One region of the Polaromonas sp. P1_H6 genome, then DNA from elsewhere that is predicted to be linked to it. Evidence: predicted binding sites of a transcription regulator. Region 1 holds the regulator's gene; each other region holds the start of a gene.
What was found. Region 1 encodes LexA, which represses DNA repair genes until DNA is damaged. Its sites were predicted from a motif close to ACTGTATNNNNATACAGT; they were not measured.

Region 1 (9,712 bases):
CGGATCACACTGACGGCCCTGCCGTCGCGGGCGAAGAGGGCATGGGCCGCGTCGCGCATGTCGCTGCGTGTGGCCGGATTGGTGGCCAGCACGCGCCGCTTGGTGGCCGCGTCGTCGATCAGCATGTCGATGCCGATGGTACGGGCCGGGTCCAGGCGCTCCACCACGGCCACCGTGGTGATGTCAAAGCCCAGTGGCGCGACCAGCATGAGGGCCTGCGGCGAGGCAGAGGCGCCGGTCTCGATTTTGGCGCCGAGGGTCTTGAGCAGTTGCAGCAGTTCCGAGCGCCGCGAAGCCCGCGGCGAGACCCACACCGGCGGAAGTTCGGCAACCTCGGGGACAGGGGGCTCGGGCTGCACCTGCATGGCCCCGTCCACATAGCGGTAAAAGCCTTCGCCGGTCTTGCGGCCCAGCATGCCGCCGGCCAGGCGCTGCGCCGTGATCACGCTGGGGCGGTAGCGGGCTTCTTCATAGTACTGGTGGTAAATCGACTCCATCACGGGATGGGAAACGTCGAGCGCGGTCAGGTCCATCAGCTCGAAAGGGCCCAGCTTGAAGCCGGCCTGGTCGCGCAGGATGCGGTCTATGGTGGCGAAATCGGCAATGCCTTCGCTGACGATGCGCAGCGCCTCGGTGCCGAAGCCCCGGCCGGCGTGGTTGACGATGAAGCCGGGCGTATCTTGCGCCTGCACGGGTGTGTGGCCCATCTGCCGCGCGTATTGGCTCAGGCCTTCGCAGACCGCGGGGCTGGTCTTCAGGCCCGCGATCACTTCCACCACTTTCATCAGCGGAACGGGATTGAAGAAGTGAAAACCGGCCAGGCGCTCGGGATGTTTGAGCGCCGCCGCGATGGCCGTCACTGAAAGCGATGAGGTATTGCTGGCCAGCACGGCGCTCGCGGGCACCAGGGCTTCGAGTTCGGCGAACAGCGCGCGCTTGACGTCCAGGCGTTCCACGATGGCTTCGATGACGAGGTCGCAGCCCGCCAGGTCGGGCAGCGTGCCGGCGAGCAGCAACCGGTCCTTGTGGCCGGTGGCCACGGCCGCGTCGAGCCTGCCTTTTTCGACCAGCTTGTCCCATTGGGCACAAATCGCTTCGCGCGCCTTTTCGGCGGCGCCCGCCTGCGCGTCCATCAGCTTGACGGTGCTGCCGGCCTGCGCCGCGATCTGCGCGATGCCGCGCCCCATCGCACCAGTGCCAACTATTCCCACATTTGCGAAATTTACTTTCATGCCCGAATTATGGCTGAGCGTATTCGCTAGAGGTGCATGGCAAAATTTGCGCACCCCATGAAAGTCGCCGAGAAGTTCCTGAAATGCCTGCTTGGCGCTTTGCTGATGGGGCTTGCCGCCAACACCCTGGCCGCGTCCTTGGGCCGCATGCGCGGCGCGGCCATCGTTGGGCACCCACTCGACGTCACCCTGTCCGCGCAACTGGACGGCGCTGAAAACTCCGGCTCCGCTTGCGTGTCCGCTGATGTGTTTTTCGGCGACAGCCAGGTTTTCCCTGACAGGATACGCACCACGATCTCGCCGGGTGCCGGCGCTGGTGAAATCCTGATTCGCATCCGCACGACTTCCGCGCTGGATGAGCCGGTCGTGACGATCCATGCACGCGAAGGGTGCCAGCAAAAGAATTCGCGCAAGTACGTCCTGTTGGCCGAGATGCTGGGCGACAACATGGCCCCGATGCCTTCGGTCCTTCCGCAAGCGGCGGCTGCGGCAAGCTCGGTACAGTTTCGCCCGGCAGCGCCATCCCGCTCCGGGACATCGAGGGCGAAGCCGGAACCCCGCGCCGGGATGGCCTCTTCACTGGCCACACCGCCGGTCCGCGCGGCAGGCAAGCCTCCGGCGCCGGTGCGTCAATCGCGGGCACGACTGCAACTGGCCCCGATTGACCTCACCGTCGAACGCGATCCGGTGCTTCGTTCATCGCCGGAACTGCTGACGCCGCCTTCCACCGATGCCCAGCAACGCGCCTCCGCAGCCGCCTTGTGGCAGGCTTTGAATGCCCAGCCGCAAGACCTAGTTCGCGACGGCCAGCGCCTCAAGTCCCTGGAGTCCGACGTGGCCGCCATGCTGGCGCAAAGCCGCAAAACCGAACAGGTCGTGACGCAGTTGCAGGGCCAGCTGGAGCAGGCGCGCCAGGAGCGTTACAGCAACTGGCTGGTGTATGCCCTGGGCGCTGTCCTGCTGTTCGCGCTGCTGGCAGCCGGCTTTTTATGGAGGCGCAACCGGCAGCACGCGCTGCGCTTGAGCCATGGTCCCTGGTGGGACAAGAATGATGGACAGAGCGATTTTGCGGTTTATGCAGGGCCGGCGTCCGGGCACCCCGGCACTGAACCGGCACACGAAGAGCGCCCGCCCAAGCCCGTGGTGGACCTCGACCTGGATGCGCTTCATTTCGAAAGCACGCGCAAGCTGCCTGCGTCCAGGCCGGCTGAATCTGCTGATCGCCCGGAATTCCTGCCCAGCCTGGGCGGCTTGAGCGGCATGCCCCGTATCGTCAATGCCGAAGAGCTTTTTGATGTCCAGCAGCAGGCGGATTTTTTCCTCTCGCTGGGCCATCCCGACAAGGCGGTGGATGTCCTGCGCCTGCACATCATGGACAACGTGGAGACGAGCGCGCTGGTCTATCTGGACCTGTTCGACCTCTACCACAGCCTGGGACGCAGGGACGACTATGACGCATTGCGCAAGGACTTCCACCGGATGTTCAATGCTCAGGTGCCGGCCTTCGATGACTATGCGATAGACACGCACGGCCTGGAGTTCTATGTGGAGGCCCTCACGCGCATTGAGTCGCTGTGGCCGACGCCCAAGGTGCTGGACGTCCTGGAAGAATCCATCTTCCGCAAGCCCGATTCGCGCAACGAGGTTTTCAGCCTTGCGGCTTATCGCGAACTGCTGCTGCTTCACTCCATTGCCAAGAAGCTTATTTCCCGCCCTGGACAGCCGGAAGAGAAGGGCGGCGAGCCTGCTCTGCCTTCCGCCCTGGATGTGCCGGCCGCCTTGCCGCAAACGACCAGTTTTGGCCCGACCAATATCCTGCCCTTGTCAGCCCGGTTTCAGGCACCGCCTCCGCCGCTTGCCGCCGTGGTTCCCAGCGCTGTGGCGGCTGCCCTTTCCACGGAAATCGCATTGACGCCCGACCTGACGCGGCCCCCGGTTTCACCGAGGCTGGGGCTGGACATTGACTTGAGCCAGGACGTGGGCGGCGCGCTTGAACCGCTGCCGGTCATCGTAGCGATGGACGCCGAGGCCGAAGCCGGAGACTTCGGCAATCTCATCGAGTTCGATCTCGATGGCCCGGTCGCGGCACCGGCCCGGAACGCCTAGTTCCCGGCGGTTTCGGCCCCCGCCTTGGGGGCAAGGTATACCTAGCGCCGTACTTGCAGGGCGCCGGGGTTCACGATGTTGGTGGGCGTGCCCTTGATGAAATTGACCACGTTGTCGAAGGCCGCGCCGAAGTAGAGCTCATAACTGTCTTGCTCCACGTAGCCGATATGCGGTGTGCAGATGCAGTTCTCCAGGCGAAGCAGGGCATGGCCCTGCAGAATGGGCTCGGATTCAAACACGTCGATCGCCGCCAGGCCTGGGCGGCCGCGGTTGAGCGAGGCAATCAGGGCTTCGGGTTCTATCAGCTCGGCGCGCGAGGTGTTGACCAGCAAGGATGTGGTTTTCATGCGCGACAGGTCTTCGAGTGTGACGATGCCGCGCGTTTCGTCGTTCAGCCGCAGGTGCAGGCTCAACACATCGCTTTGTTCAAAAAACTCGGCCTTGCTGTCGGCGATCTCGTAGCCATCGGCCTGGGCCCGTTCACGCGAGGCATCGCGGCCCCAGATGATGACCCGCATGCCGAAGGCCCGGCCGTAGCCGGCCACGATCTGCCCGATCTTTCCGTAGCTCCAGATGCCCAGGGTCTTGCCCTTGAGGACCGAACCTATGCCGAAATTCGGCGGCATGGAGGCCGACTTGAGGCCCGCCTGCTGCCAGGCCCCGTGCTTGAGGTGGGCCACGTAGTGGGGAATGCGGCGCATGGCGGCCATGACCAGTGCCCAGGCCAGTTCCGCCGGCGCCGTGGGTGATCCGGTGCCTTCTGCCACCGCGATGCCGCGCTCGGTGCAGGCGGCAACGTCGACGTGGCTTCCGACGCGGCCGGTCTGCACGATCAGTTTGAGCTTGGGGAGTTTTTCAATGACCTGCCGGTTGAGCTGGGTCCGTTCCCGGATAAGGACGATGACGTCGGCATCCTTGAGCCGGACGGACAGCTGGCCTATGCCTTTGACGGTGTTGGTGTAGACCTTGGCGGGGTAGGCCTCAAGTTTGGCAGCGCAGTTCAGTTTTCGCACTGCGTCCTGGTAGTCGTCGAGGATCACAATATTCATGCCGATATTGTGCCTGCAAGATTTTTCTTCCTCGCGGGAAGGGCTACCCGAATGCTTGCATTTTGTATCGCAAGGAAACCTGTCGAGGCATTTCAGTCCTGCCGTGGCGCACCGGGCGGGCTCATTGACCTTCACGCAGCCGGGAAATAGCCCCCTCAGAGCGGGCGAGAGCGGGCAGGGCCTTTCTATTGCAAGGCGGCCTCGCGCTGGGCCATGCGCTCAAGCTCCGCGCAGACGTCGGCCATGCGGCCGGAGATAACCATGCGGCCGGCGCAAGCCGGGCCGACATTGGCGTCGAATTCGCGCACGATGCGCAGGCGGCTGGGCGTGGGGTTGCGGGGCCTTGCCTTGCCGGCTTGGGTGGCTTCGCGCGGCGCAACGGCGACACCCGAGGAAAAAGGTAATGCCAGCTGGCCGGCCGCGCGCTGGGCACGCATAGGTGTGGAAAAACGGCTGGCCCTGCTGTGCTGTGCGGGCACAAACCAGGCTGCCAGCGCCTGCACGGGAGCCAGCAGGAGAGACAGAAGGGGTGAATGTGAAAAACTGACGATTCCCATGATGAACTCCTGTATGAGAGAGGTTTACACAGGCAGGATTTCGGACCGGCTACAGCCGGCAGGGCCGCTGCACCAGGGTGTTGGCCATACAGCCAAACGCCCGCCACCTGGTGCGTGGCCGGATTGGAAGGCTTACATCAGCATGGTGTTGCGTATCAAACCGACGGCCAGGCCTTCGAGTTCAAACGGCTCACCGGGCTCGACCACAATGATGTTGAAGTCGGGGTTTTCGGGCAAAAGCTCGATCAGATTCTTGTTGCGGCGAAAGCGTTTGACGGTGACTTCATCGCCGAGACGGGCCACGACGATCTGGCCGTTCTTGGCTTCCTTGGCCTGTTTGACGGCCAGCAGGTCGCCGTCCATGATGCCGACGTCGCGCATGCTCATGCCGCGAACCTTGAGCAGGTAGTCGGGCTGGCGCTGGAACAGGCTGCTTTCAAAATAATAGGTTTGCTCGATATGTTCCTGCGCGAGAATCGGGCTGCCAGCAGCAACCCGCCCTACCAAAGGTAGGGCGAGCTGGGCCAGGCTTTGCAACGGCAGGGAAAACTGTTTGGTGCGCGATTCGTTGATGGAACGCAGGGTGTCGCCGCGCAGGCGTATGCCGCGTGAGGTGCCGCTGACGAGTTCAATGACGCCTTTGCGGGCCAGCGCCTGCAGGTGCTCTTCGGCGGCGTTGGCGGACTTGAAACCCAGTTCATTCGCGATTTCGGCGCGGGTTGGGGGTGCGCCGGTGCGGGCAATGGCGCTCTGGATCAGTTCCAGGATTTGTTGCTGGCGCGCCGTGAGCTTGGGACCTTCGGAGGGAAAATGCGGGAAATCAGCGAGGATGCTCATGGCGGGACTCCTATAGTTCTTCAGAGTTAAAGGCAGAGTTGAGGGCTGCAAACCGTTTGCCTGCCGTCGACCTGTTTTAATATCCAGTACCTGTATTTTCATCCAGTTTTTAAAAGATTGCAAGATCACTTTCCATGCATCCTCAAAATATTGTGATTCTGGGCACCGGCGGCACGATCGCCGGCCGGGCTGCCAGTGTGTCGGACAACATCGGTTACACCGCCGCCCAGGTGGGCGTTGAGGAGTTGCTGGCCGCCATCCCCGCCCTGGCGCAGGCCGGCACCGTGCTGACGGAGCAGGTGGCGCAGGTTGATAGCAAGGACATGAGTTTTGCGGTGTGGGCCAAGCTGGCCGCGCGCGTCAGCCATTACCTCGCGCAGCCCGACGTCCAGGGCATCGTCATCACCCACGGCACCGATACGCTGGAGGAAACCGCTTTTTTTCTGCAAGCGCTGTTGGCGCCGGCCAAACCCGTGGTGCTGACTTGCGCAATGCGCCCGGCCACGGCGCTGGTTCCTGATGGGCCGCAAAACTTGCTGGATGCGGTGGCCGTGGCGCGCCACGCGGGAGCGCAGGGCGTGGTCGCGGTGTGCGCCGGCGTCGTCCACGGTGCGGCGGACGTCCAGAAGGCGCATACCTACCGGCTTGACCCTTTCAGTTCGGGCGACGCCGGACCCATCGGCTATGTGGAGGAAGGGCGGCTGAGGCAGTTGCGCAGTTGGCAGCAAGCTCAGGCGGGCCGCGCGCAGGCCGCTGCACAAACCATCGCCAGCCTGGCCAGCACCGCCGTGCCCCGTGTCGAAATCCTCATGAACCATGCCGGCGCCGGCGGCGCCATCGTGCAGGCCTTGCAGGCGCAGGGCGTGCAAGGATTGGTGGTGGCCGGCACCGGCAACGGCAGCCTGCACCACGAACTGGAGGCTGCCTTGCTGAAGGCGCAAGCCGCGGGCGTCAAGGTCATTCGCGCCAGCCGCTGTACCGCCGGACGGGTGCTGCCGACCCCGGCTGACGCAATTCCGGATTCAGAAGGCCTGAGCCCGGTCAAGGCCAGGGTCCAACTGATCCTGCAACTGCTGGCCTGATCACCCGAGCCCGGTAGCGCTGGCGCACCGGGTTCCACCCCATTCCTTTTGAACTTTCGCGGACGACCTTCCATGCAAACCCCGTACGAACTCGGCAACCAGAACCAGACCACGACCTGGGATGCCTGCATCCGGTTTTACGAAGCGCTGGCGCTGCGCTGCCCCGGCGTCCTGCAGTTTTCGCAGATTGGCGTTTCCGACGCCGGCGTGCCCCTCCACGCGGGCATCGTGAGCGCCGACGGCGTGTTTGACCGTGAGCAGATCCGGCAAGCGGGGCGCGCTGTCTTTTTCAACAACAACGGCATCCACCCCGGCGAGCCCGAAGGCGTAGATGCCTGCATGGCGCTGGTGCGCGACCTGTGCCTGGAGCCCGAGCGCCTGGCCGCGCTGGGCAGCACGGTCTACCTGTTCATCCCGGTCTACAACGTCGACGGCAGCTGCAACCGTGGTGATGCCAGCCGCGTCAACCAGGACGGGCCGGAGGCCTTCGGCTTTCGCGGCAACAGCCTGCACCTCGACCTGAACCGCGACTTCATCAAGTGCGACAGCCTCAACGCGCAGCTGTTCAACCGCTTCTTCACGGCCTGGGACCCGGACGTGATGGTTGATACCCACACTTCCAACGGCGCTGACTACAGCTACACCATGACGCTGATCCACACCCAGGCCGACAAGCTGGGCGGCGGCCTGGGCGCGTTCCTGCGGGAGCGCATGCTGCCGGTGATTTACCAGGGCATGGAGGCGCGCGGCTGGCCGACCTGTCCCTATGTGAATCCCGTGCATGTGAGCCCGGACCAGGGGATTGCCGATTTCCTGGAGGTGCCGCGGTTCTCGACCGGCTATGCGGCGCTGAACCACACCATAGGCTTCATGCCCGAGACCCATATGCTCAAGCCCTTCAAGGATCGCTATGAGTCCATGCGCGCGCTGCTGGATGTGACGCTGGCGTTCACGGTGGCGAACGCGCCGGAGATCCAGGCGCTGCGGCGGCAGGCCCGGCAAGCGGCGGGCGGCAGGACGCATTGGCCTGTCCGCTGGAAGCTCGATGAAACCCGCCGCTCGCGCCTGCGTTTCAAGGGCTATGCAGCGCTGCGCTCGCCCAGCTTGCTGGGCGACTACCAGCGCCTGTCTTACGACAGAGACCAGCCCTGGGAGCGCGAGATCGACTACTTCACGCACTTCTCGGAAGAAGTTTCCGTGCCCGCGCCCCTGGCCTACGTCGTCCCGCAAGCCTGGCGCGCCGTGATTGAACGCCTGGACTGGAATGGCGTTCGTATGGAGCGCCTGGGCGCAGCCCGCACGGTTCAGGCTCAGGTCAGCCGTATCAAGAGCGTCCAAAGCCGCGCCGGCGCCTATGAAGGCCACATGTTCCATGACGAGGTCAGGCTGGAGACCAGCCTGGAGGCCGTCGAACTGCAGGCCGGCGACTGGTGGGTGCCGCTGGACCAGGACAAGGCCCGTTATGCCGTCGAAACGCTAGAGCCACAGGCGCACGACAGCTTCTTCCGTTGGGGATTTTTCAACAGCATCCTCGAAAAGAAAGAGCATTTCTCGGACTACGTCTTCGAAGACCTGGCGCTGCAGCTGCTCAAGGACGAGCCTGCGCTACGCGCGCGTTTTGAGCAGTGGAAGGCGGCCAACCCCCAACTGTTGTCGGATCCCCAGCAGGTCCTGGGCTTTATCTTCGAGAACTGCGCGCGCCACGCCGAGCCGCAATGGCGCCGCTATCCGGTGCTGTCGATTTTTGAGCGCCCATGAAAAAAGCCGTCGGAAGACGGCTTTTTTGTGAACCTGCGAGGGCCTAAGCGGACAGAGCTTCGAGGGCGCGCGCCGTGATCTGGTCTACCGTGCCCATGCCGCTGATGGCGCGGTACTTGGGTGCGGCGTCGGGCGCGACCTTGGCCCAGCCGGAGTAGTAGTCCACCAGCGGGCGGGTCTGGGCGCTGTAGACCTCCAGCCGCTTGCGCACGGTTTCTTCCTTGTCGTCTTCGCGCTGGATCAGCGGCTCGCCGGTCACATCGTCCTTGCCCTCAACCTTGGGCGGGTTGAATTTGACATGGTAGGTGCGGCCCGAGGCGGGGTGCGAGCGGCGTCCGCTCATGCGCTCAATGATGGCCTCGAAGGGCACGTCGATTTCCAGCACATAGTCGAGTTTGACACCCGCCGACTTCATCGCGTCGGCCTGGGGGATGGTGCGAGGGAAACCGTCGAACAGAAAGCCCTTCGCGCAATCGGACTGGGCAATACGTTCCTTCACGAGGTTGATGATCAGGTCATCGCTGACCAGCGCGCCGGCATCCATGATTTTTTTGGCTTCAATTCCCAGAGGTGTGCCGGCCTTGACGGCCGCGCGAAGCATGTCGCCGGTGGAAATCTGGGGGATGCCGTACTTCTGGCAGATGAAGGTCGCTTGCGTCCCCTTGCCCGCGCCAGGCGCGCCCAACAATATCAGTCTCATGGATGTCCTCGGATTTTATGAATTCGTGAAGCCAACCCCGGGCCGGCGCGCCGGTTACCGATGGGGTTGCTTGGGGCAGGTGTGAAGGGTTGCCAGCGCGTCCTGCAGGCCTTCCACTTGCGTTTTTCCCAAGGATAGCATGCACCCCTGACAGCACCTTACAGGCAAGGGCTTCCCGGCGGGAAGGCGCGCTCAGGTAAACAGCTTGCGGGCGCGGTCCAGGTCTTCTGCGGTGTCGACGCCCGGGCCGGGCGCGTCGTCGGTGATGTGCACGGCGATGCGGTGGCCATGCCACAGGGCGCGCAGCTGCTCCAGTTGCTCGAGCTGCTCCAGCGGCGCCTGGGGAAGGCGGGGAAACTCCCGCAGAAAACCCACGCGGTAGCCGTAGATG
Region 2 (9,712 bases), on a different contig from region 1:
ACCCGCACGCCCTAGTGGCGGCCGTGCCGGTCGGCTCCGTGCAGGGATGCCGCAGCCTGGAGGAGCAGGCCACGGACGTCGTCTGCCCGGCCCGCCCCGAAGATTTCGGCGCCGTGAGCCAGTGGTACCGGCACTTCCCCCAGGCCACGGATGAGGAAGTGCGCAAGTTGCTGGACGATGCGCGCCGGGAGCACGCGTCGCACACCGCCTCCTGAGCAAGCCGGTCCGCAAAGGCCTGCGGTCCCGGGCCGCGCCTCAATGAAAGTCGCGGCTGAACGTGCCCAGCCGCCCCAGCAGCGGCGTGAGGTCTTCCAGCCGGTGCGCCACCAGGTTGCGCACCGCGCCATAACCTTTGGCGGTGCCGCTTTCCTCGCTGCGCTGCCACACGCCGTACACCGCCAGCAGGCGCGAATGCAGCAGCTCGGCGCGCTGCGCCTCGCGTAGGGACTTCCAGACGATGACGTTGACCGGGCCGGTTTCGTCTTCCAGCGTGACGAAGATGGTGCCCTTGGCGGTTTGCGGCTGCTGGCGCACGGTGACGATGCCGCAGCCGGCCACCTCTTCGCCGTCGGGCAGGGCATTGAGTTCGCTGGCGCTCAGCAGGCCCTTGCGCGCCAGCCTCTCGCGCAGCAGCGCGACCGGGTGGCGCCGCAGCGTGAGGCCGGTGGCCTGGTAGTCGAACAAAATGTTTTCGCCTTCGGGCGTGTCGGGCAGCGCCAGCGGCGTTTCATGCGTGGGCACGGACCTGAGCAGGCGCGGCGCCGGCTTGATGGCCGAGGCATCCCACACCTGCTGGCGCCTGTGGCCCGACAGGGGCAGCAAGGCATCGGCGGCGGCCAGCGCGTTGATTTCGAGCGTACCCAGCCCGGCGCGCGACACCAGGTCTTCGGTCGAGCTGAAAGGCGCTTGCGCCCGCGCCGCCACCAGGCGGGTCACGGCGTCTTCGCGCAGGCCGGACACCAGGCGCAGGCCCAGGCGTACCGCCGGCTGGACACCCTGGGGCAACACACCGCCCGGCTCCAGCGTGCAGTCCCAGTGGCTGTGCATCACGTCGACGGGGCGCACTTCCACTTTATGGCGAATGGCATCCTGTACCAACTGGGACGGTGTGTAAAAGCCCATGGGCTGCGAATTGACCATGGCGGCCAGGAAACAGGCCGGCTCGTGGCATTTGAACCAGCAGCTCACATAGACCAGTTTGGCGAAGCTGGCGGCGTGGCTTTCGGGAAAACCGTAGTCGCCGAAGCCGAGGATCTGGCTGAAGATGCGTTCGGCGAATTCAGCGCTGTAGCCGTTCTTGACCATGGCCTGCACCAGCCGGCCGTGAAAGCGCTCCACCCCGCCCTTGCGCTTCCAGGCCGCCATGGAGCGGCGCAGGTCGTCGGCCTCGCCCGGCGTGAAGTCGGCCGCGATCATCGCGATCTGCATGACCTGCTCCTGGAAAATCGGGATGCCCAGCGTGCGCTCCAGGGCGGGGTTGAGCGCCGGGTATTCGGGAACGATTTTTTCACCCCGCCTGAGGGCTTCGCGATTCTTCAGGTAGGGATGGACCATGCCGCCCTGGATGGGACCGGGGCGCACGATGGCGACCTCGACCACCAGGTCGTAGTAGCTGCGCGGCTGCAACCGCGGCAGCATGGACATCTGCGCGCGGCTCTCGATCTGGAACACGCCCACCGTGTCGGCCTCGCAGATCATGTCGTAGGTTTTCTCGTCCGGCTTGACCTGGTGCATCTCCAGCTGGCTGCCGCGCGCCTGGTTCACCAGCGCCAGGCAGCGCCGTATGGCCGACAGCATGCCCAGCGCCAGCACATCGACCTTGAGCAGGCCCATGGCCTCGAGGTCGTCCTTGTCCCACTGGATGATGCGGCGGTCCACCATGGAGGCCGGCTGCACCGGCACCAGCCGCGTGAGCTTGCCCTGCGTGAGCACAAAACCGCCCACATGCTGGCTCAGGTGGCGCGGAAAGCCGATCAGCTGCGCCGACAGGTCCAGCCACTGCAGCACCGGCCCTTCCCTGCCCGCCAGGCCGGCCTGGCGGATTTTTTCTTCCAGCACTTCGCTGCCGTCGAACCAGAAATGCTCTTTGGCGAACTGGTCTATCAGCTCGGGCTCCATCGCCAGCGCCTTGCCGACGTCGCGGATCGCGCTGCGCGGGCGGTAGCTGATGATGGTGGCGGCGATGGCGGCGCGGTCGTGGCCGTATTTGCCGTAGATGTACTGGATGACCTCTTCGCGCCGCTCGTGCTCGAAGTCCACGTCGATGTCGGGCGGTTCGCGGCGTTCGCGGCTGATGAAACGCTCGAACAGCAGCTTGCTTTCCGCCGGGTTGATGGCCGTGACGCCCAGGCAGAAGCACACCGCCGAATTGGCCGCCGAGCCACGGCCCTGGCACAGGATTTTTTTCTCGTTCGCGAAGCGCACGATGTCGTGCACGGTGATGAAGAACATCTCGTATTCCAGCTCTTCGATCAGCGCCAGTTCGAAGCCCAGCTGCCTGCGGATCTTATGGGGGATGCCGCGCGGATAGCGTGTGTGGGCCCCTTGCCAGGTCAGCCGCCTGAGCCAGCGCGCCGGCGTCTCGGCCGGCGGCACCATATCGTCCCGGGGGTAGCGGTACAGGTCGCGAATTTCGTCAAGGTTGAACCGGCAGCGCGCCGCCACCTCCAGCGTGGCGCGCAGCAGCGCGGCCGGGTAAATGCCGGCCAGCCGCATGCGCGGGCGCAGATGCGCCTCGGCATTGGCCTGCAGCGCAAAGCCGCACTCATGCACCGGCCGGCCCAGCTTGATGGCCGTCATCACGTCGTGCAGCGGTTTGCGCGAGCGCTTGTGCATCAGCACGTTACCGGCCGCCACCAGGCGGATGCCGGTGCGCGCCGCCACCTGCTGCAGTTGCTCGAGGCGCAGCGCGTCATCCAGGCCCTGCTGCAGTTCCACGGCCAGCCAGGCGCCCTGGCCGAACAGTCCTACAGCCCAGGTCGCGTGCGCGCCAAGCGCCTCCACCTCGATGGCATCGGGCAAAGGCGACAGCAGGATTTCACAATCGCCCAGGCGCGAAAAATCGGTTTCGCCGAGTGCGACACGGTAACTGCCTTTCTCGATCTCGTCGCCGGCGCGGCGCGCCTCGGTGATGAACTCGCAGAGGTTGCCCCAGCCCGCCGCGTTGCGGGGCAGCACCACCAGCCTGAAGGCATAGGCCGCCTGCACCAGGAATTCCGCCCCCGGCAGCAGCTTGAGCCCGTGCGCCCGGGCCGCCTCATGCGCCTTCACGACACCGGCGACCGAACATTCGTCGGTGACGGCCAGCGCCTGGTAGCCCAGTTCGGAGGCCCGCTCGGCCAATTCCTCGGCATGCGAGGCGCCGCGCTGGAAGCTGAAATTGCTCAGCGCATGCAGCTCGGCGTAATCGGGCAGTGCGTGGACGGACATGCGTGCGGCCTCAGGCAAAAAAACCGTGCAGGTACCAGGCGCGCTGCCGCGCGGCTTCGGGCGTGGCGCCCAGGCGCTCGCTGTAAACCCAGAGCAGGCCGCCCTGCTCGCTGCGGTAGATGAAGTAGTCGCGCAAGGCCCACGGCTTTTCGCTGAGGCCGGCGCCACGCGCGGCCTCGCTGTCGGCCAGCAGCCATTCGGCGGCTTCCAGCCGCTGCGGCCCGGCCAGGCGGCGCAGCCGGCCCTGGTAGACCGGGTTGTTGCCGGCGGTGGCCAGCTTGATCGGCTCGGGCAGCAGCCAGGCCGGGTACAGGGCTTCGGTTTTGGTGTCCGGGGGCGGGCTCGCCTTGGAGCGCTTGCGGCCGGGCCGCGCAGGATTCAGCTGTGCGCTGATCGATGCCATCACGCCCCGGGCCGGCACCCAGCGCTGCATCAGTTCGGGCCGGTGGTCCGCGCAAGGCTGCCAGGCCTGCACCCGTGCATCGCCCAGGCGGGCGCTCAGGCGTTCAACCAGTTCCACCGCGCTGTCGCCCTGCTTGCGCGCCTCCATCAGCAGGCTGCCGGTGGCGGCGGCCGAGTCAGCCAGCAATTCGGTGGCCAGCGATTGCAAGCTCAGGCTGTGCACCGGCGCCGGCAATTTTTGCTGGGCCAGGTGTTCGGAGATAAGGCGCGCCACATGGCGCAGGTCTTGCGCGGGCTGGGCCGTGCGGATTTCCAGCTCGCCGGTGGGCGGCACGTCGCGGCGCTTGTCCAGGTGCCAGGTGATTTTGAGGGCGCAGAGCCCGCTTTGGCGGCCCAGCAGCCAGGCATGCAGCTGCACCAGCAGCCGCTCCACGCCGGCCATCAGCGCGGGGGCGTGGGTGACCAGCGCATTGAGTTCGAGTTTTTCCTCGAAGTGCTCGGGCAGTACCAGCCATTCATAGTCGTCGGGCGCACTGCCGCGGGCGCGGTCCAGCGCCTGCAGCAGTTCCGCGCCGAAGCGCCGGGCCACGCCGTCGCGCGGCAGGCGCAGCAGGTCGTCCCAGGTGCGGCAGCCTATGCGCTCGAGCACGCCCAGGTGCGGGCGGGCGGCCGTCAGCGTGTGCATGGGCAAGTCGGCCACGCGCTTTTTCACGGCGGCGGCGCGGCCTTGTTCGTGCTCCTTCTGCTGCCGCAAGCGGCCCAATGCGATCAGCGAGGTCGCGCCCTGCGCTCTTGCGACTTCGGCTTGCAAACCGTTCTCGTCAAAAAAAGCAGCCAGGCGCTGCGCCAGCAGTTGCATCAACCGCGCCAGCCCGCCGAAGAGGCGCAGGCTGCCCGTCACGTCCATCAGCACCGCCTCGTCGACCAGCGCCACGCGCGGCGTCAGGTCCAGCGCCAGGCTGGCCGCCGCCCGCTGCACAGCGGCGGCATCCAGCACCGGCCTGTCTGCGGCGCCCGGCTCAGTGGTGGTCGAGATGTGCAATGCGATCCAGCAGCGCATGGATGGGACTCCGGGGTGAACTGAGGGGAAGCGACACCAGCGAAGGCAGCAGCTGGGGCGCCGGAACACCGGCTTCCTCGCGCTGGCGCCGCGCCCTTTCGCGGCTGGCCGCCAGCAGCGCGGCAAGCCGGGCCGGCCGGGTGTCGAGCAGCAGCGGCGCGGCCAGCGGCGGGCCGCGCCGCTTGAACACATCGACCCGCAGCGTGCCCGCCTCGCCGGCCACACCCTCTACCCGCAAACGCAGCGGTGCGGGCGAGGATTCGTGCTGCGCCCGCAGGAGCCGGAAGACAAACAACAGCTTGTGGTGCGCATGCGCCGCGATCTGCAGGCGCCGCAAGTGCGCGCTGCGCGCATCAGGCAGCCAGGCCAGCACGCAATGGACGTCGGCGCATTGCAGGGCTTCGCGCGTGGCCCACAGCAACGAAGGCGCATCTCCGGGCTTGCCCTGGAGGCTCAGCAGGCGCCGCATGTCCAGGGCGCGCGCGCCGAGCGCCGGGCCGAAAGGCAGCCAGGGCGCGCCCACCAGCACCGCCAGTTCGCGGGCCCGGGACTGCAAGGCCGCCAGGGCCGGCGCCACCAGGCCCCATTCATGCACGCCGGCCTGGGGCTGCAGCAGTTCGATCAAGGCCCCCTGCGGCCAGCCGCCGCCGGGCAGCACGGCATCGAGTGCCGGATACCCCGTGGCGACGGTTTGCACGCTCGCGCCGCCGAGTTCGCCGGCGCGCCATACATGGGCGTTGGCGAAGTCCGGCAAGGCGCGGGCTGCGGGGGTTGGCGAAAGCATGGGAGGTGCTTAAAATTCAAATAAATACTGTATTTATATACAGTATATTGTCTTCCTTGCCCGGATTCCAGTCATCCAGAAAACACTTCAATGCGAAAAGGCAATGATGCGAACCACGCTTGATTTACCTGATTCTTTGCTGCGGAAGCTTAAAACCCGCGCGGCACAAAACGGTCAAACCCTGAAATCTCTGTTGAACGAATTGATTTTGCAGGCCATGCAAATGCCCGCTATGCCTGAGCTTGCGCAAGCCGCCCCCGCCTTGCCGGTGTTGAAGCGGCTTCAGAACCCACAAGAGGAAGCCGCGAAGCCACTCCCCGCTCAAAGTAACGCGCAGATGGAAGACCAGGCGTCGCAGGAAGACATCGAAAGACTCCGGCTTATCGGTTTTATCCGATGACTGCCCCGACTGCTGGACGTGACCGTCTGGCTGACGCCAGCACACCCGGATATGTTCGATTTTTTGCTGCTGAAGATCTGAGGTAGCCAGCGGGCCACAAACGCATGTCCGGAACCGGCGAGCGCCGAACACCCGCCAGACCTACGCTTGGAATACCGGTACTTGCTACCTCACATTCCAGGAAGATTTTGATGAACAGGCTGCACAACAAGCGCGCGCTGGTGACAGGCGGAACCTCGGGCATAGGCCTTGAAACGGCCAGGCAGTTTCTGGCCGAAGGCGCCCGCGTCATGGTGACCGGCTCCAGCGACGAATCATTGGCCGAGGCACGCCGGCAGCTCGGCGGTGACGCCCTCTTCTCCAAAACCGATGCGGGCGATCTTCAGGCGCAGGTCAAACTGGCCCGGCAGGTGCGCGACGCGTTCGGGCAGCTCGATGTGGCCTTCATCAACGCGGGCATCGGCGTTTTCATGCCGCTTGAAGCCTGGGACGAGGCGGCGTTTGACCGCTCCATGGCCGTCAACTTCAAAGGGCCCTTCTTTTTGCTGCAGGCCTTGCTGGGCACTTTTGCGAACCCGGCCTCCGTCATCTTCAACGGCTCGGTGAATGCGCACCTGGGCATGCCGGCCTCCAGCGTCTACTCGGCGACCAAGGCCGGTTTGGTCTCGCTGGCCAAAACACTGTCCGGCGAACTGGTCGCCCGGGGCATACGGCTCAACACCGTCAGCCCGGGCACCGTGACGACTCCCATCTACGGCAAGCTGGGCCTGCCGGCCGACGCGCTGCAGCAGATGAAGGACGGCTTGACGGCCGTGATCCCGCTGCACCGCTTCGGCTCACCGGTGGAGATCGCCAAGGCCGTGGTGTTCCTGGCCTCCGATGAATCGACCTATGCCGTCGGCAGCGAGTTCATCCTGGACGGCGGGCTGACCATCGCCTGACTCCCCCATCTCGGTGAATCCTGAAGGTGTGTAGCGCACGCCGGGAACCGCGTACGTAATGCCCTGTAATGGCTTTACCGGTCCCGCGGCCCTAAATTGGCGTCACCCTCTTGGCAACTTGAGGGCCTTTTTTTGCCAACAACCGAAGGAGCAATCATGGCCAATATCAGTGTCAATATCGTGGGCGGAACAGAGCAGGAAAATGTGGTGGCAGTCACCGTGGGGGCGCAGCGCTGGGGCCACAACGGCGCTCCGTTTGGCCAGTTCCTGGCGGTCCCTCCAGGCTACCAGCTCCTGACGGTCATCAAGACCACTCAACCGCTACAACTCTCCATGACGCTCGAGGTGCGCGATGGCAACAACACCTTGAACGTGACCGTGAACCTGGACAACATCCGCGTCGTGGAGGTCTGAACAAGGGACGTCCCGGCTTGTGGGAAGCCCTGGCTGAATCTCGGGGTTTCCGCAAGCCCGGCCTGGGCACGTGCGGCAGGACTTAGCGCTTGCGGGCCTGGCGGACCACCAGCAGCAGACCCACCAGCGCAATCACCACAAAGCAGACAAAGGACCAGTTGGCAATCGAGCCGCCCAGAAAGGTCCAGTCGATCTTGGTGCAGTCGCCGCTGCCCTTGAAGATCATGGGAATGGCGCGCTTGAGCGGGAAGGTCTCGATCATTCCGTAAAAATCGCGGCCGCAAGAGGCGATCTCCGGCGGGTACCACTGCAGAAAGCTCTGGCGCGCCGCGACAAATGCGCCGAAACCGGCCAGCAGTACCATCAGGCCCGAACCAGCCATCAGAAAGCCGCGGCTTTTAGCGATGGCGGTCACGGCCGCCACCACAGCCACCAGCACCAGGGCGTAACGCTGCACGATGCACATGGGGCAAGGCTCCAGCCCGACGACGTGCTGCAGGTAAAGGCCAAAAGCCAGCATGGCCACACAGGCCGCGGCGACCAGCGCCAGCAGGCGGCGCGGCATGGCGTCGAAATAGGTCAAAAACATCAGGGGATCCCTCTTTTTTCTGGGTGGATTATGAATGGTCCAGGGGTTCGGGCGTTCGGTGGGCGATAAGTTCCCTTGCGGTATCCATGCGGGGCAAATTCTTCGCCGCCTCTTCAGCATCATTTGCCAGCACTTGTCCTACAGCAGGGGCGCCCCGGCGGGCGTAGATTTTCAGGACCGCAAACTCCCGGAGACCCATCATGATGGTGCAAAACGCCCTTGCCAGCGTCGCCGTCCGCAACCTGGCCACGTCCCTGCCCTGGTACGAAAAACTGCTGGACGCCAAAGCCAGCCGCCCCATGCCCGAGGTCGGCGAATGGCAGTTCCAGCGCGGCGGCGGCCTGCAGGTCTATGAACTGCCCGAGCGCGCCGGCGAAGGCTCGCTGACCCTGGCCGTCAACGACCTTGAGCCGGAAATCGAACACCTGGAAAAGCTGGGCATAGACACCAGCCAGAAAAGCTCCAGCGACAAGGTCCGGGCGGTGATGATCACCGACCCCGACGGCAACCACATCGCGATCGCCGAAGCCCTGATGCCCGGCGTGATCCGCTGAACGCAGCCGCCAAGCCAAGCCAAACCAGAAGGACCCATGATGGAAATACACCGCGGACGACTCATAGACCATGTCCACCTGCGCGCCCACGACCTGGCGGCCAGCAAACGCTTTTACCGCGCCGTACTCAAGTCACTGAACAAGGAAAGCGCGATCCAGGAAGCCGATGACCATTTCTCGGCCGACGAGCTGTGGATAGACCAGGCCGACGGCTCGACCTCGCATGTTCACCTGGCCTTCCGGGCCAAGGACCATGCGGAGGTCAAAGCCTTTTACGAAGCGGCCCTTGCCGCCGGCGGCACCGACAACGGCGCGCCGGGCGAACGCAAATACCACCCCGGCTACTATGCGGCCTTTGTGCTGGATCCGGACGGCAACAACATCGAGGCGGTTTACCATGGGCCTTTTGTGGCGTCGGCTGAATCCGTGGTGATCAAGCCGGCCGAACAGCCATAGGAACAGCAATAGGAAACGAACCCGCCATGTGCCGCAACATCAAGACCCTGTTCAACTTCGAACCGCCGGCCACGGAGCTGGAAATCCGTGACGCTTCGCTGCAGTTTGTCCGCAAGCTCAGCGGCTTCAACGTCCCGTCCAAGGCCAACGAGGCCGCGTTCGATCGCGCTGTGGAAGAGGTGGCGGCCTCGGCGCGGGTCCTGATCCGGACATTGGTAACTAACGCCGAGCCGCGCAACCGGGAAGTGGAAGCCGAACGGGCGCGGGCCAGGTCGGCACTAAGGTTTGGCACGAGCCAGTAGCCGGAGCGCCCCCCAAGTCGACCTCGCCCAACCGAAAGCGTTTGACGACATCAAAAGGCTGAGCTTGGCTTGCATCAGCCACGGCGCGCACTACCCTGGTTGGAATCCCCGCCATTCGCAGCCAGGCAACCCAGCCCTTGCAGTGTTTCCTCCACGGCAATATCTAGCGGCGTGTGCGGCTCCGCACCGAGCGCCGCCACCAGGGAGGCATTGTCCATGCGTACCGGCGTGTTCCAGAGGTAGCGCATCCGGCGCAGCTCGCGCAGGGTCTCAACAAAGGGCGCGGCCAGCGACACCGCCCACCAGGGAAAGGATTTGATGGACGGCCGAGGGCCACCGCGCCGTGCGACGACACGGCAGATCGCCTCAGCCAGCTGGCGG
Region 3 (9,712 bases), on a different contig from region 1:
GATGTCGGCGCCGTCTTCAATATAGAGGCGGCGGACTTTCTGGCCTTCAGGGCCGGTCTGGTGCGTCTTCAGCTGCATGCCCAGGATTTCGCCGGCAATGCGCTTGACGTCCTCGATGCTCTTGGCAACCTTCACGCCGCCGCCCTTGCCGCGACCACCCGCATGGATCTGTGCCTTGACCACCCACACCGGGCCGCCCAGCTTCTGGGCGGCTTCCACCGCTTCCTGCACCGTGAAGGCCGGAATGCCGCGCGGCACAGGCACACCAAAATTGCGCAAGATTTCCTTGCCCTGGTACTCGTGAATTTTCATGAAAAACCTTCAGAATTCAGTAAAAGAGGGGGTGCAACTGGGATTTGGGGCAGGGCTGTGGGGTGTCGGAAACAGGCCACACCGGCCCAAAAAACCACGTCGGCGGTCACTGCAGGCAGCAACGCAGAACTGTATCATGGTGCGACGCACAATTCTTGTGCCGGGCTTACACCCCGAAATGGCGCCGAAATGGGCTTTTTGAGGTGTTTTTGACGGCCCCGCGACCTTGTATTTGCTTTGTTTGCCTTATTTGCGTATTCCATTTCTGTTGTCAGCACCTGGAAGTCCCCATGCCCAAAGTTTTTATTGACGGAGAAGCCGGCACCACGGGCCTGCAAATCCGCGAGCGGCTGCAAGCCATGCCGCAAATCGAGCTGGTCAGCATCGCGCCCGAGTTGCGCAAGGATGCCGCGGCCAAGCGCGCGCTGATGGCGCAGGTGGACATGGTGATCCTCTGCCTGCACGACGACGCGGCCCGCGAGTCGGTGGCCATGATTGACAGCCTCACCGGCAAGAAACCTAAAGTCATCGATGCCTCCACCGCCCACCGCACCGTGCCCGGCTGGGTCTACGGCTTTCCCGAACTGACGCAGACGCAACGCGCCGCCGTGGCGGCCGCCGACCGCGTCGGTAACCCCGGCTGCTACGCCACCGGCGCGATCGCACTGATCCGTCCGCTGGTCGACGCCGGCGCGATACCGGCCGACTTCCCTTTGAGCCTTCCCGCCGTGAGTGGTTACTCCGGCGGCGGGCGGCAGATGATCGAGGACTACGAGGCCGGCACCGCGCCCCTGTTTGAACTCTACGGCCTGAGCCTGAAGCACAAGCACCTGCCCGAAATCATGAAGTACACCGGCCTGTCACGCCGCCCGGTGTTCATCCCCTCGGTCGGCAACTTCAAGCAAGGCATGCTGGTGCAGCTGCCGCTGCACCTGGACTTGCTGCCCGGCAAGCCGACCGGCGTGCAGTTGCAGGACATGCTGGCCAAACACTACGCCGGCAGCGAATGGGTGACGGTGGAAGCCGCACCTGAATCGGGAAAACTGGACGCGCTGGCGCTCAACGACAGCAACAAGATGGAGTTGCGCGTGTTCGCCAACGAAGAGCACCGCCATGCGGTGCTGGTGGCACGGCTGGACAACCTGGGCAAGGGCGCTTCGGGCGCCGCAGTTCAGAACCTGAAATTGATGCTCGGGCTGTAAGCCTGGCTTCAGTCCTCATCAGCTTGGGACACCACGCGGCGGATCACGTCGCCGCCAAAGCCCCGAGCGGCCAGAAACCGCATCTGCTTTGCCCGCGCCGCAGCGTCGGGTGCTGGACCCTCAAACTTCTTGCGCCAGATGTCCCGCGCGCGTTCCAGTTCGCTGCCTTTGAGGCTGGCAACCGCGCCGGCCACCCGCTCAGCGCTGAGGCCTTTGGTCAACAACTCATGCTTGATGCGCGCCGCGCCAAACCGCCCGGCACGCCGGTTAATCACCGACTCAACCACCCGCGCCTCACTGATGAAGTCCTTGGCTTCGAGATCGTCGAGCACCTTGGCCAGCTGGCCGGGGGTTTCCTCATGCGGCGCCAGCTTGCGCTCCAGCTCGGCGCGCGAATGCTCACGCGCGGCCAGGTAACGCAGCGCGCGGCCCTTCAAAGAAAGGCCAAAACCCGCACGACGGGCGGGTTTGGCTGGCTTGTGATCTACCGGATTTTCCATGGCTAACAGGCCGAGCCCAACACGCGCGCTAGCTTGTTGATAGCTATTAGCGCCTGCTCCAACTGGGCTAGAGCCTTATTTGGCATAAAAATCAGGCGGCCGCTTTGGCGGGTTTTTCGGCCTTCTCGGCTTTTTCAGCCTTGGCGGGCTTTTCAGCCGGGGCGTCCACGCCGCCGGCAACCTGTACCAGCGGGATGCCCAGCGATTCGCGCACCTTGTTCTCGATCTCGATCGCGAGTTCCGGGTTTTCCTTGAGGAATTCACGCGAGTTGTCGCGGCCCTGGCCGATTTTTTCGCCGTTGAAGGCGTACCAGGCGCCGGCTTTCTCGACGATGTGGCCGGCCACACCCAGGTCCAGTACCTCGCCCAGGCGGCTGATGCCCTCGCCGTAGAGGATGTCGAACTCCGCCGTCTTGAACGGCGAGGCCACCTTGTTCTTGACCACCTTGACCCGGGTTTCGTTGCCGATGACCTCTTCGCCCTTCTTGATGGAGCCGATGCGGCGGATGTCCAGGCGCACCGAGGCGTAAAACTTCAGCGCATTGCCGCCGGTGGTGGTTTCGGGCGAGCCGAACATCACGCCGATCTTCATGCGGATCTGGTTGATGAAGATGACCATGCAGTTGGCCTTCTTGATGGTGGCGGTGAGCTTGCGCAGCGCCTGGCTCATCAGGCGGGCCTGCAAGCCGGGTAGCGAGTCGCCCATTTCGCCTTCGAGTTCGGCCTTGGGCGTGAGCGCCGCCACCGAGTCGACCACGATCAGGTCCACCGCGCCGGAGCGGGTCAGCGAATCGACGATTTCAAGCGCTTGTTCGCCGGTGTCGGGCTGGGAGATCAGCAGTTCCTGCAGGTTGACGCCCAGTTTTTGCGCGTACTGGATGTCCAGCGCGTGCTCGGCATCGACAAAGGCGCAGGTGCCGCCCAGTTTTTGCATTTCGGCGATGACCTGCAGGGTCAGCGTGGTCTTGCCCGAGGATTCCGGGCCGTAGATTTCGACGACACGGCCGCGCGGCAGGCCGCCCACGCCCAGGGCGATGTCCAGGCCCAGCGAGCCGGTGGAAACGACCTGGATGTCCTCGATCACTTCGCCGTCGCCCAGCTTCATGATGGTGCCTTTGCCGAACTGCTTTTCGATCTGGGCCAGCGCGGCCTGCAGGGCCTTGGCCTTTTCGGTATTCAGGGCGGCGGTTTGCACGGGGTTTTGGGCGGGATTCAGTTTGCTGGTCAGTTCCATGAAAAACTCCTTGAAAATCAATGATGTAAAACTTGTTGCCTGGATTCCAGCCTCTGCTTTTAATCACAGCGCTGGATACATGACCAGTACTTTATGGGCGCGATAGAAATAAGTAAACCCTATTTTTAGTCAGTTTGCCTGATCAATTGAGATACCATGGTTTTCATGGCGGACACGACATCCACGACACTCTCGCCCTCGCTTTCCAGCCCCTTCGGCGCGACCGATGCCGGCTGGCGGCAGACCCACCTGGGGCGGCTCATGGGCCATGCGCTGCGCCGCTTCGACGAGCGCGTGCTCTCGCTGATGGCCAGCAGCGTGGAGGTGCCGCTGGCGCTTTCCAACCTGGCCGCGCGCGACCAGGTCGGCGCCGCGCACATCCACATCACACGCCACCTCGCGGTGGGCGGCTCGCGCCTGACCGACCTGGCGCAAAGCGCCGGCATGAGCAAGCAAGCCATGGGCGACCTGGTCGACCAGTGCGAAGCCTGGGGCCTGGTCACGCGCCAGCCCGACCCGCACGACAAACGCGCCCGCCGCGTGGTGTTCACCGAATCGGGCCTGCTCTGGCTGGAGGCTTTCCACCAGGCGGTACGCCGAGCCGAAGACGAATTCCGCCAGGCTGTGGGGCATGATGTGGCGACCGTGGTGGCGCTGGGACTTGAAGCTTATGCTGGCGCTTGACCCTGGCAACGTCAGCAAACCTGGGGCGACAAAAGCCTAAAATTTGCTGAAGAAGTAAAACACTAGCCCGCAGACTTCGTATTGCGGACCAATCCTGGAGACAACCATGCGTATTCTGATTGCCGAAGACGACCAGGTGCTGGCCGATGGCCTGCTGCGCACTTTGCGCGCCTCCGGTGCGGCGGCCGACCACGTGGCCAGCGGCACAGAGGCCGACGCCGCGCTGCTGACCAACACCGAATTCGACCTGCTGATCCTCGACCTGGGCCTGCCGCGCATGCACGGCCTGGAGGTGCTCAAGCGACTGCGCGCCCGCGGCTCGGCCATGCCGGTGCTGATCCTGACGGCCGCCGACAGCGTCGAAGAGCGCGTCAAGGGCCTGGACTACGGCGCCGACGACTACATGGCCAAGCCGTTTTCGCTGCAGGAACTCGAAGCCCGCGTGCGCGCGCTGATACGCCGCGGCATGGGCGGCGCCAGCAGCACCATCAAGCACGGCCCGCTGGTCTACGACCAGGCCGGCCGCGTTGCCACCATAGACGGCCAGATGCTGGAGCTGTCGGCCCGCGAACTCGGCCTGCTCGAAGTGCTGCTGCAGCGTGCCGGACGGCTGGTCAGCAAGGACCAGCTGGTGGAGCGCCTCTGCGAATGGGGCGAGGAAGTCAGCAACAACGCGATCGAGGTCTATATCCACCGCTTGCGCAAAAAAATTGAAAAAGGGCCGGTGCGAATCGCAACGGTTCGCGGCCTGGGCTACTGCCTTGAAAAGATCCCGGGTTGAATGTGGCCCCCACGCTCCCCACTTCGTGTGGTTCGCTGCCCCCCGAGGGGGCGTTGCGCCTGCGGCCCGGCAAAGCCGGTTCCGCGGCCCCTGCTGGCGTGAAGAAAATGCGCGGTAAGTGAACTGCTCCCACGCTTTTTGATCCGTGGCCCTTAGACTCTTCCAGCGCGAACGCCGCAGCCTCTTCGGCGAGATCCTCGACTGGATGCTCACGCCGCTGCTGCTGCTGTGGCCCATCAGCCTGGCGCTGACCTGGCTGGTTGCGCAGAACATCGCGGGCAAGCCCTTTGACCGCGCGCTCGAATACAACGTGCAGGCGCTGGCCAAGCTGGTGGTGGTCAAGAACAACCAGGTGCAGTTCACCCTGACGGCGCCCGCGCGCGAAATCCTGCGCGCCGACGACACCGACCTTGTCTACTACCAAGTGGTGGGCACGCAGGGCGAACACCTGAGCGGCGAGCACGACCTGCCCGCGCCGCCCGACGAAGACAAGCCCACCAACGGCGAGGTGCGGCTGCGCGAGGACGTGATCCAGGGCGAGGACGTGCGCGTGGCCTATACCTGGCTCAAGGTCGATGTGAAGGGCGCGCCAGCCAGTTCGCTGCCGGTGCTGGTGCAGGTGGCCGAGACGCTGGAAAAGCGCAAGACCCTGGCCACCGAAATCGTCAAGGGCACCATGGTGCCGCAGTTCGTCACGCTGCCGCTGGCCGTGCTGCTGGTGTGGCTGGCGCTGGTGCGCGGCATCAAGCCGCTGGCCCAGCTCGAAAAGCGCATACGCGCGCGCAAATCCGACGACATGAGCCCGCTCGACGAAACCGCGGTGCCTGAGGAGGTTGCGCCGCTGGTGTCCTCCATCAACGACCTGCTGAGCCGGCTCAAGGTCTCGCTGACCACACAAAAGCGCTTCCTGGCCGATGCCGCCCACCAACTCAAGACGCCGCTGGCGGGCCTGCGCATGCAGGCCGACCTGGCGCAGCGCGAAACCGACGCCGACGAGCTCAAGAAATCGCTCAAGCACATAGGCCGCGCCAGCATTCGCGCCACGCACACCGTCAACCAGTTGCTGGCCCTGGCACGCGCCGAAACCACCGGCCGCAGCCTCGCCAAGCAGCACATCGACCTGGTGCACATCGTCTCGGAAGTCATGGCCGACTCGGTGCCGCGCGCGCTCGAAAAGCAGATCGACCTCGGCTACGACGGCCCCGACGCGGGCGAGCAGGCGACGCAGCTCGAAGGCAACGCCACCCTGCTCAAGGAGTTGGTGCGCAACCTGCTCGACAACGCCATCAACTACACGCCCGAAAAAGGCCAGGTCACGCTGCGGCTGATGACCGACCGCTTCAGCGGCGTGCTGGTGCTGCTGGTGGAAGACTCGGGGCCCGGCATCCTGGAGTCAGAGCGCGAACTGGTGTTCCAGCCTTTTTACCGCGCACTGGGCACCAATGTCGACGGCTCCGGCCTGGGCCTGGCCATCGTCCTGGAAATCGCCAAGCAGCACGGTGCGACGATTTCGATCGAAGATGCCGCCTTGCCAGGGCACCCGCAAACGCCGGGCACGCGCGTCACCGTGCGTTTCGTCGGCATGGATTTGCCTGAAGGCGGATAAGGGACGCGCTCAGCCTGCTTTGGTGGCTCGCGGCCAGCGGTCGTACAGCTTGACGGTGACGCGCTCGCCCCACAGTTCGATCTGCGCCGGCGTTCCGGCATGCGCCTGGTTCGCGCTATCGCCGCGCACATAGCCCAGCGCCACGCAGGCCCCAGCCAGCGGGCTCCAGCCGACCGACGAAATTTCGCCCACTGACTGGCCGCCCAGCACGATGGCCTCGCCGCCCCAGGCAAAAGCATCAGCCGTGTCAAACACCAGCGTGACAAGCTTTTTACGCAGCGGCAGTCCCTGTGTGCGAAGCAGCGCGGCCTTGCCGATGAAATCGGCGGGCTTGTCGAGCTTGACGCTGAAAGCCAGTCCGGCTTCCCACGGCGTTTCGTCCGGGCCGAGTTCCGCCCCCCAGGCGCGCCGGCCCTGTTCTATGCGCAGGGCGTCCAGCGCGTAGTAGCCCGCGTCGCGAATGCCCAGCGCCTGTCCGGCCTCCATGAGCGCCAGGTAGACGTGGCGCGCCATCTCGATCGGCACGTAAAGCTCAAAGCCCGGCCCGCCCACATAGCTCATGCGGGCCGCGCGCACGCGCGCAAAGCCGACGTCGATCTCTTTTGTCCATGAGAACTTCAGGGCCTCGGGCGACAGGTCGTCGGGGCTGACAAGCGCCATCAACTCGCGCGCCTTCGGCCCCATCACCGACAGCACCGAATACATCGCCGATACGTCGGTCAGCACCGCATGCTCCGCTTCACCGATGTGCCGCGTGATCCAGTCGAAGTCGCGCACGGTCTGTGCGGAACCAGTGATGACCATAAAGCAATCGGCGGCTTGGCGCATCACCGTGAGGTCACTCTCAAAACCGCCGCGTTCGTTGAGCAAGGCGGTGTAGACCATCTTGCCGATCGGCACGTCCATCTCGTTGGCGCACAGGCGCTGCAGCACCGCCAGCGCATCGCGGCCCTGCAGCAGGTATTTCGAGAAGGAAGTCTGGTCGTAGAGGGCCACGGCTTCGCGTGTGGCCTTCTGCTCTTCGAGCATCCAGGGAAGCCAGCCGGGTTTATCGAGCGTGTACTCTGGTCTTGGATGGAATTGCTCCTTCCCCCTCTGGGGGAAGGTTGGGATGGGGGCCGCAGCGGACGCGGCGGGCCCCCACCCCTGCCCTCCCCCAGAGGGGGAGGGAGAAATATCCATGCTGGGCTTGAAATAACTCGCCCTCTCCCACCCATTCTTGCTGCCGAACTCCGCCCCTTTGGCGGCCAGGATGTCGTACAGCGGCGAGGTACGCAGCGGCCGCGCCGTTTCCAGTTCTTGCCGCGGCCAGCGCATCGCATAGTGCAGGCCCAGGGTTTCACCGGTGCGCTCGGCCAGCGCCTTGCGGTTGCCGGTGAAGCTGCCGAAGCGGCGTATGTCCACGTCCCACAAATCGGTGCTGGGCTCGCCGCCCACAATCCATTCGGCCATGAGCCGGCCCGCGCCGCCGCTGTTGGCGATGCCGGCCGAGTTGAAGCCGGCGCAGACAAAAAAGTTGCGCAGCTCGGGCGCTTCGCCCAGGATGAAATTGCCGTCCGGCGTAAAACTTTCCGGGCCGTTGAGCAGCATCTTGACCTCGGCCGTTTCCAGGCAGGGTGTGCGGTGCAGCGCGGCTGTCATCAGCGGTTCGAACTGGTCCCAGTCCTCGTCCAGCAGTTCGAACTGGAAGGTGGACGGAATCGGGTCCATCTTCCAGGGCTTGGCCTGCGGCTCGAAGCCGCCCATCACCAGTCCGCCGACCTCTTCCTTGTAGTAGATGTAGCCGTCCGGGTCGCGCATCACCGGCAGCATGGGATGCACGCCCGGAATCTTGCCGGTGACGATGTAGAAATGCTCGGCCGAATACAGCGGCACGTTCACGCCCGCGAGCTTGCCGAACTGGCGCGCCCACTGGCCGCCGCAGTTGACGATGACTTCGCAGCGCACCTCGCCCTGCGCGGTTTTCACGCCCACCGCCTTGCCGTTTTCAATGATGACGCCGGTGACCTCTATGCCTTCAACGATCTTCACGCCGCGATTACGCGCGCCCTTGGCCAGCGACATGCACAGATCGGCCGGGTTGGCCTTGCCATCACCCGGCAGCCAGATCGCGCCCTGCAAATCATCGGTGCGCATGATGGGGTATTTGTCGCCGGCTTCCTGCGGCGAAATCTCATGGCATTCGACGCCGAAGCTGTTGGCCATGGCGACCTGCTTCCTGAGCACCTTCATGCGCTCGGGCGTGCGTGCCACGTTGACGCTGCCGCATTGCTTCCAGCCTGTGGCCAGGCCTGTTTCGACTTCAAGAGATGCATACAGCTCGATGCCGTACTTGCTCATCTGCGTCATGTTGCGGTTGGGCCGCATCTGGCCGACCAACCCGGCCGCATGCCAGGTGGTGCCGCTGGTGAGCTTTCCCTGCTCGAGCAGCAGCACGTCGGTCTTGCCCATTTTGGCCAGGTGGTAGGCCACCGAACAGCCGGCGATGCCGCCGCCGACAATCACGACCTGTGCGTGCGGGGGAAGCATCAGGGCCTGCGCAGCCGCAATTGTTCCAGCTCGGCACGCACCTGCGCCAACTCGCTGCGCGCCGTGACCAGGTCGATGTGGATGAAGTCGTCCCAGACGCAGGGGCCGCACGCAAAGAACCGCTTCAGGTGCAATTGCTCTCTCGCAACATAGAAGCGGTTCACCTCGTCGAAATAGACGAACTCATAGTCATGGGCGAGCAGCAGCGGCTCCCAGGCCGCGTGGTTGGGCACCGGCTTTCCCGGCTCGACGCTCTCGAGCATGATGACCCAGGGCCGGTATCGCCGCAGGTCGAGGCCTTCCAGTACGGCCCGCTCGCCGCCTTCCACGTCGATGCTGAGGCAGTGAATGTCGCCGCTGGGGCGGTGCCTGGCGAGCACGTCGTTCAGCGAAACCAGGGGGACCATCGTCGTCATGACCTGCGCACCCCCCGAACGATGCAGCTCGGCGGTCTGGGGCGTCGTCGTCGAATACTGCTGGGCGTCGCCGAACGTGAAAAATGTGGTGTGGCCGCTTTCCGCGCCGGCTGCGGCCTGGACCAAGAGGTCGTCGGGGCGCAACTCGGCCCACAGGCTCGCCATGCCGGGCGCTGGTTCAATGGCCACGCCGCGCCAGCCGCGCAAATACATTGCGTAGGTGTTGCTGTCGGCGGCCGGGTGGTAGGCGCCCACATCGACATAGAAGCCCTGCGCAACCGAGTCGAATACGCGATTGAGTATCACGTCCTCGAAGTTGCGCGTGTAAGAGACGAAAGGCATGGTGTCAGTATAGAGGTGGTCATGCCAGGCGCAGCGCCATCACACCCGCAACGATAGCGGCCGTGCCGATGGCGCGCCGCACGGTGAATGCTTCTTTCAGGAATAT

Region 2: the regulator LexA is predicted to act here: its motif matches at 5,702-5,719, upstream of imuA (translesion DNA synthesis-associated protein ImuA).
Region 3: the regulator LexA is predicted to act here: its motif matches at 3,319-3,336, upstream of recA (recombinase RecA).

The regions. Positions count from the first base shown of each region.
Region 1 is NZ_JBFUCN010000005.1:13,822-23,533, reverse strand. It holds gene AC1D1F_RS06210 (3-hydroxyacyl-CoA dehydrogenase) at 1-1,232, opposite strand, end outside; gene AC1D1F_RS06205 (type IV pilus assembly protein FimV) at 1,269-3,338, shown strand; gene AC1D1F_RS06200 (D-2-hydroxyacid dehydrogenase family protein) at 3,380-4,387, opposite strand; gene AC1D1F_RS06195 (hypothetical protein) at 4,573-4,944, opposite strand; gene lexA (transcriptional repressor LexA) at 5,077-5,781, opposite strand; gene AC1D1F_RS06185 (asparaginase) at 5,916-6,863, shown strand; gene AC1D1F_RS06180 (M14 family zinc carboxypeptidase) at 6,936-8,621, shown strand; gene adk (adenylate kinase) at 8,665-9,321, opposite strand; gene kdsB (3-deoxy-manno-octulosonate cytidylyltransferase) at 9,514-9,712, opposite strand, start outside.
Region 2 is NZ_JBFUCN010000016.1:7,781-17,492, reverse strand. It holds gene AC1D1F_RS15615 (phosphoribosyltransferase) at 1-215, shown strand, start outside; gene AC1D1F_RS15610 (error-prone DNA polymerase) at 256-3,429, opposite strand; gene AC1D1F_RS15605 (Y-family DNA polymerase) at 3,440-4,891, opposite strand; gene imuA (translesion DNA synthesis-associated protein ImuA) at 4,851-5,675, opposite strand; gene AC1D1F_RS15595 (hypothetical protein) at 5,782-6,075, shown strand; gene AC1D1F_RS15590 (SDR family oxidoreductase) at 6,267-7,016, shown strand; gene AC1D1F_RS15585 (hypothetical protein) at 7,173-7,430, shown strand; gene AC1D1F_RS15580 (disulfide bond formation protein B) at 7,513-8,019, opposite strand; gene AC1D1F_RS15575 (VOC family protein) at 8,220-8,573, shown strand; gene AC1D1F_RS15570 (VOC family protein) at 8,613-9,029, shown strand; gene AC1D1F_RS15565 (DUF2277 domain-containing protein) at 9,056-9,331, shown strand; gene AC1D1F_RS15560 (NAD-dependent epimerase/dehydratase family protein) at 9,406-9,712, opposite strand, start outside.
Region 3 is NZ_JBFUCN010000011.1:15,102-24,813, forward strand. It holds gene sucC (ADP-forming succinate--CoA ligase subunit beta) at 1-312, opposite strand, end outside; gene argC (N-acetyl-gamma-glutamyl-phosphate reductase) at 603-1,514, shown strand; gene recX (recombination regulator RecX) at 1,523-2,014, opposite strand; gene recA (recombinase RecA) at 2,106-3,248, opposite strand; gene AC1D1F_RS11910 (MarR family winged helix-turn-helix transcriptional regulator) at 3,510-3,932, shown strand; gene AC1D1F_RS11915 (response regulator) at 4,039-4,713, shown strand; gene AC1D1F_RS11920 (sensor histidine kinase) at 4,919-6,319, shown strand; gene AC1D1F_RS11925 (GcvT family protein) at 6,329-8,848, opposite strand; gene AC1D1F_RS11930 (FkbM family methyltransferase) at 8,848-9,606, opposite strand; gene AC1D1F_RS11935 (EamA family transporter) at 9,626-9,712, opposite strand, start outside.